Linked DNA regions of Actinoallomurus bryophytorum. The protein of the gene in region 1 interacts with the protein of each later gene in a pairwise test. Links are inferred from orthologs where the notes say so. Each region holds a gene or a part of one and is shown in the gene's direction. Other genes may lie near its edges.

Evidence for each region.
Region 2: the proteins of nth (region 1) and aceE interact in binary tests that used the Escherichia coli proteins (3 or more experiments, as listed by UniProt). The link is inferred for Actinoallomurus bryophytorum from one-to-one orthologs.

The regions. Positions count from the first base shown.
Region 1 is NZ_VFOZ01000001.1:3,158,246-3,161,142, reverse strand. Bases 44-2,869 are described here. They hold nth (endonuclease III), read left to right. Parts: upstream 44-1,015; coding sequence 1,016-1,723; downstream 1,724-2,869. Other genes in these bases: FB559_RS14595 (MarP family serine protease), read left to right, coding at 2,449-2,869; FB559_RS14600 (NUDIX hydrolase), read left to right, coding at 1,759-2,367; FB559_RS14610 (Crp/Fnr family transcriptional regulator), read right to left, coding at 244-930; FB559_RS14615 (MBL fold metallo-hydrolase), read left to right, coding at 44-139. Also shown: more of FB559_RS14615, read left to right, coding at 1-43; more of FB559_RS14595, read left to right, coding at 2,870-2,897. UniProt on the Escherichia coli protein: DNA repair enzyme that has both DNA N-glycosylase activity and AP-lyase activity. The DNA N-glycosylase activity releases various damaged pyrimidines from DNA by cleaving the N-glycosidic bond, leaving an AP (apurinic/apyrimidinic) site.
Region 2 is NZ_VFOZ01000001.1:5,722,171-5,725,534, forward strand. The notes cover bases 14-3,306. They hold aceE (pyruvate dehydrogenase (acetyl-transferring), homodimeric type), read left to right. Parts: upstream 14-319; coding sequence 320-3,106; downstream 3,107-3,306. Other genes in these bases: FB559_RS26865 (secondary thiamine-phosphate synthase enzyme YjbQ), read right to left, coding at 14-73. Also shown: more of FB559_RS26865, read right to left, coding at 1-13. UniProt on the Escherichia coli protein: Component of the pyruvate dehydrogenase (PDH) complex, that catalyzes the overall conversion of pyruvate to acetyl-CoA and CO(2).

The DNA.
Region 1 (2,897 bases):
CGCGCTGGCGGCCGGCGACCGTACGGCCAGGGAGGTCGTGGAGCGCGTGTACGCCGACGTCGACCGCGCCCTGTGGCCGGTCGCCGAGGCGTCCGTACGCGCCCAGCTCGACTACCTCGCCGAGCGCGGGGTGTCATGACGAATGGCGGCGGGTCTGCCTCCGGATTGATCCTCGCCGCCCCCGGGGTGATCATCTTGTCCGTGCGGACAGCGGATCATCCTGACCGTACGGGCGGCGCCTGATCAGCGGGAGCGTTTGCGGAGGCGTTCGATGTCGAGGACCTGTACGGCGCGGGCCTCGATGCGCAGCCAGCCGCGCTGGGCGAAGTCGGCCAGGGCCTTGTTGACCGTCTCGCGTGAGGCGCCGACGAGCTGGGCGAGCTCCTCCTGCGTCAGGTCGTGGTGGACGTGCAACCCGGTCTCGGTGGGCTGGCCGAACCTCTCGGCCAGGTCGAGCAGGGCCTTGGCCACCCGGCCGGGCACGTCGGTGAAGACGAGGTCGGCCATGATCTCGTTGGTGCGGCGCAGCCGCTGGGCGAGGGCGCGCAGCAGGTGGACGCCGATCTCGGGGTGGCCCTTGAGGAACGGCCACAGATCGGTGTGGCCGAGCGCGGCGAGCCGCCCCTCGGTCACCGCGATGGCACTGGCCGTACGCGGGCGGGGGTCGAACAGCGACAGCTCACCGAACATCTCGCTCGGTCCCAACACGCTGAGGAGATTTTCCCGGCCGTCGGGGGCCGTCCGAGTAAGCTTGATCTTGCCTTCGAGGATGACGTACAGGCGGTCACCCTCCTGGTCCTCAGAGAAGAGCGTCTGACCACGTGACAGATGCACCTCTGCGACCGTGGCGCGCAGCGCCCTGGCTCCCTCTTCGTCGAGCGCCTCGAAGAGCGGCGCGCGGCCGAGAACCTCGACGTCGCGGTCGTTCACGTTTCCTCCTCAGTAACCTACGCACACAAGTGTGACGCACGTCGCAGTGTGAAGATGACGCGGCCCCCCTATTACTCTTGCGTTCGTGCCACGCAAACCGGAGTCCCGACTCGCCCTGGTACGCCGGGCTCGCCGCATCAACCGCGAATTGGCGGAGATGTACCCCGATGCGCACTGTGAGCTTGACTTCACCACACCGCTCGAACTGCTCGTCGCGACGATCCTCTCCGCGCAGTGCACGGACAAACGGGTCAACATGGTCACCCCCACCCTCTTCGCCCGTTATCCGTCGGCCGCCGACTACGCGGCCGCCGACCGCGAGGAGATGGAAAAGATCATTCAGTCGACCGGCTTCTTCCGCGCGAAGACCAACAGCCTCCTCAAGCTGGGGCAGGAGCTGTGCGACCACCACGGTGGCGAGGTCCCACGCACGATGCAGGAGCTGGTGAAGCTGCCCGGCGTGGGCCGCAAGACCGCCAACGTCGTGCTCGGCAATGCCTTCGACGTCCCGGGCCTGACCGTCGACACGCACTTCTCCCGGCTGGTCAAGCGCTTCGGCTGGACCACCGAGACCGACCCGGTCAAGATCGAGTACGCCATCGGCGAGCTGATCCCGCGGGCGGACTGGACCATCCTGTCCCACCGGCTGATCTGGCACGGTCGCCGCATGTGCCACGCGCGGCGCCCGGCCTGCGGCGTCTGCCCGCTCGCCCGGCTGTGCCCGTCATACGGCGAGGGCCCGACGGATGAGAAGACCGCTCGCAAGCTGGTCCGATCGGGCCCGTTCTCGTGACGGACTATCCCGCCTGGTTGCGGGACTTCGTGGCCATGGCGCCCCGCATCGACGTGCCCGAGATGATGCGGCCACCGGGCAACGGCGAGCGCGCGGCGGCCGTGCTCGTCCTGTTCGGCGAGGGACCCGAGGGCCCGGACCTGCTGCTCCTGCAGCGCGCCGACACGATGCGCAAGCACGCGGGGCAGCCGGCCTTTCCAGGTGGCGGCATCGACCCGGACGACGGCGGACCGGTGGGCGCCGCACTGCGCGAGGCCGCGGAGGAGACCGGCCTTGACCCCTCCGGCGTCATGGTGCTGGCCAGCATGCCGGAGATGTACGTCGCTCACAGCGGCTACCGCGTCACGCCGGTGGTGGCCTGGTGGCGCGAGCCCTCGGCCGTCGCGGCGGGCGACCCGGACGAGGTCGCGTCGGTCGCGCGCGTACCGCTCGTGGAGCTGACCGATCCGGCCAACCGGCTTCAGGTGCGCACCCCGTCCGGTTACGTCGGGCCCGCCTTCCGCGTGGGCGGCATGCTCGTGTGGGGGTTCACCGCCGGGATTCTGCACCGCGTCCTTCAGACCGGAGGGTGGGAACGCCCCTGGGACGAGGACCGGATCGAGGAGCTTCCGCCCGAGGTCATCGATCTCGCCGCGCGCGAGTAGTCCCGGCTTCGTACATAACAGGAGCGGATCTGGTCCGCGGAGGCGACGTGCGGATGCTCGTTTCCCCTATACGGTGAACCAGTGCTGGGCGATCACCTCCTCGACCTGATACTTCTGGCGCTCGTCGTACTCTTCGCGATCTCGGGATACAGACAGGGCTTCATCGTCGGTTCACTGAGCTTCGTGGGTTTCGTCGGCGGCGTCATTGTCGGCATGCTCGTCGCGCCGCCGATCGTTAAGTCGGTCGTCGACGGCCCGGCCCAGCAGGCGCTGCTGGCCATCGTCATCCCGTTCCTGACGGCGACGCTCGGGCAGCTGCTGGCCTCCTCGGTGGGATCGGCGTTGCGCAGCCGCGTGACCTGGGACTCCGCGCGCAGCGTCGACGCGGTGGGCGGCGCCTGCGTCAGCGGTGTCGCACTGCTGGTGGTGGCGTGGCTGATCGGCAGCGCGCTGGTCACGTCGCCGTTCGTCTGGCTGCGTACGCAGGTCAAGGACTCCTCGGTGCTGCACGGCGTGAACACCTTCATGCC
Region 2 (3,364 bases), 2.6 Mb from region 1 along the record:
TGTCACAGTCGCCGGTGATGTCGTGCACCGTCTCCCTACTACCAGTGGCCACACGGATCACTTCAGTTCGCATGTGCCATATCTACCCGTCCATGTCGATCAGCGCGTGCGTTCGGCAAAGCTCGCCCCCGTCGTTTCACCTCCCGACGGCGGGTATCCCCTGAGTACGGACCTCCCACACGGTGCGACGCGCGCCAGGGCGGAGCTTGATCGCGACGGTTACCCGACGGTAGAGATGCGTTAATGCTCGTGACGTACGACGATGGTCCAGACAACGATCGATCCACCCCCGCACCTGGGTGAGCAAGAAGGGGAACCCGTGGCTTCCGGACGCCAGCGCTTTTCGATCATCAGCGACGGCCTCCCCAGCCAGCTCCCGGACATCGACCCCGATGAGACCCGGGAGTGGCTGGAGTCGCTCGACACCGTCATCAAGACCGAGGGCCGCACACGCGCGCGCTACCTGATGCTGCGGCTCCTGGAGCGCGCACGAGAGCAGCAGGTCGGCGTGCCGGGTCTGCGCAGCACCGACTACATCAACACGATCCCGCCGGAGCGGGAGCCGTGGTTCCCCGGTGACGAGTACGTCGAGCGCCGCATCCGCGCGTACATCCGGTGGAACGCCGCGATCATGGTGTCGAGGGCCAACCGTCCCGAGCTGTCGGTCGGCGGGCACATCGCGACGTACGCCTCGGCCGCGTCGCTGTACGAGGTGGGCTTCAACCACTTCTTCCGCGGCAAGGACCACGGCGAGTCCGGCGACCAGGTCTTCATCCAGGGTCACGCGGCGCCGGGCATCTACGCGCGCGCGTTCCTGGAGGGACGCCTGCCGCAGGAGAGCCTGGACGGGTTCCGGCAGGAGATCTCCCACCCGGGTGGAGGGCTGTCGTCCTACCCGCACCCGCGGCTGATGCCGGACTTCTGGGAGTTCCCCACGGTGTCCATGGGTCTCACCGCGATCAACTCGATCTACCAGGCCCGGTTCAACCGGTACCTCTACAACCGGAAGATCAAGGACACCTCGCGGTCGCACGTATGGGCGTTCCTCGGCGACGGCGAGATGGCCGAGCCGGAGTCGCTCGGCGCGATCGGCGTCGCCGCGCGTGAAGAGCTCGACAACCTGACCTTCGTCATCAACTGCAACCTGCAGCAGCTCGACGGTCCCGTACGCGGCAACGGCAAGATCATCCAGGAACTGGAGTCGTACTTCCGCGGCGCCGGCTGGAACGTCATCAAGGTGATCTGGGGCCGCGACTGGGACCCGCTGCTCGCCCAGGACGTCGACGGCGTGCTCGTCAACAAGATGAACACCACGCCGGACGGCCAGTTCCAGACGTACTCCGTCGAGACCGGGGAGTACATCCGCGAGAACTTCTTCGGCGGCGACCCGCGGCTGCGAAAGATCGTCGAGCACATGTCGGGCGACGACATCCGCAAGCTGTCGCGCGGCGGCCACGACTACCGCAAGGTGTACGCCGCGTTCAAGGCCGCCCGCGAGCACGTCGGCCAGCCGACCGTCATCCTCACCCACACGATCAAGGGCTGGACGCTCGGGCCGGACTTCGAGGCGCGCAACGCGACGCACCAGATGAAAAAGCTCACCAAGGCCGAGCTCAAGGAGTTCCGCGACCGGCTCTACCTGGAGATCCCCGACTCGGCGCTGGAGGCGGACCTGCCGCCCTACTACCACCCGGGTGAGGACTCCGACGAGATCCAGTACATGCGCGAGCGGCGCATGGCGCTCGGCGGCTACCTGCCGAAGCGGCACAACCGCTCCAAGGCGCTCAAACTGCCCGGTGACCCGGTGTACGCCGAGCTGAAGAAGGGCTCGGGCAAGCAGAACGTCGCCACGACGATGGCGTTCGTACGGCTGCTCAAGGACCTGATCAAGAACGAGGACATCGGCGCGCGCTTCGTGCCGATCGCACCGGACGAATACCGCACGTTCGGCATGGACTCGCTCTTCCCGTCGGCGAAGATCTACTCCCCGCACGGCCAGACGTACGAGGCGGTCGACCGCAAGCTGCTGCTGTCCTACAAGGAGTCCGAGCAGGGCCAGATGCTGCACGAGGGCATCAGCGAGGCCGGCGCGGTGGGCTCGGCGATCGCGGCGGGCACGTCGTACGCCACGCACGGCGAGCACATGATCCCGATCTACATCTTCTACTCGATGTTCGGGTTCCAGCGGACCGGCGACAGCATCTGGGCGATGGGCGACCAGATGAGCCGCGGCTTCCTCCTGGGCGCCACGGCGGGCCGTACGACGCTGACCGGCGAGGGCCTGCAGCACAACGACGGCCACTCGCCGCTGCTCGCGTCGACCAACCCGGCGTGCGTCTACTACGACCCGGCCTGGGCGTTCGAGCTGACGTACATCATCCAGGACGCGATGCGGCGCATGTACGGCTCGAGCGAGGAGCACCCGCAGGGCGAGGACGTCTTCTACTACCTGACGCTCTACAACGAGCCGTACCAGCAGCCCGCCGAGCCCGCGAACCTCGACGTGGACGGCCTGCTCAAGGGGCTCTACCGCTACGCCGAGGCGCCCGAGGTGCGGGGTGAGGCGCCGGGCGCGCAGATCCTCGCCTCCGGGGTCGGGATCCGCTGGGCGCTGGAGGCGCAGCGGATGCTGGCCGAGGAGTGGGGTGTCGCCGCCGACGTGTGGTCGGCGACGTCCTGGAACGAACTGCGCCGCGAGGCCGTCAACTGCGACGAGTGGAACCTCCTGCACCCCGAGGCCGAGCAGCGCGTACCGCACGTGACCACGGCGCTCGACGGTCAGCCGGGCCCGGTCGTGGCGGTGAGCGACTTCATGCGCGCGGTGCCGGACCAGATCGCGCGGTGGGTGCCGGGCGACTACTCCTCGCTCGGTACGGACGGGTTCGGTTTCTCCGACACCCGGGCCGCCGCCCGCCGGTTCTTCCACGTGGACGCCGCCTCGATCACCCTCGCGGTGCTGACGCGGCTGGCCCGCAACGGTGAGGTCAAGCCGGAGACGCTGCAGCAGGCCATCGAGCGTTACCAGCTCGGCGAGGGCGCGGAGGTCGTGGTCGGCGCGGACAGGACCCCGCCGGAGACGACGACCGACACGATGTCGACCGGCTGAGCCGGAGCTTCACCGCGGGGGCGTCCCATCGGGGCGCCCCCGCTTTCATGCCCGGACCGGGCGCGATCGCCGGCGAGTCCTTCCTCGCGGAGGCCGTCGCGCGGCGCGTCCTCGAAGGCGCCCACGTGAACACATTCCGGCCGCGACGTTTCGGATTCATGGACTTCGCGGGGCGCCGTCCGTGGCCGGGCCGTTCGGGGCTGCGGCCGTGCCGACGCTCCACTAGTCTCCGGAACATCACCCTCGACCTCCCCACAT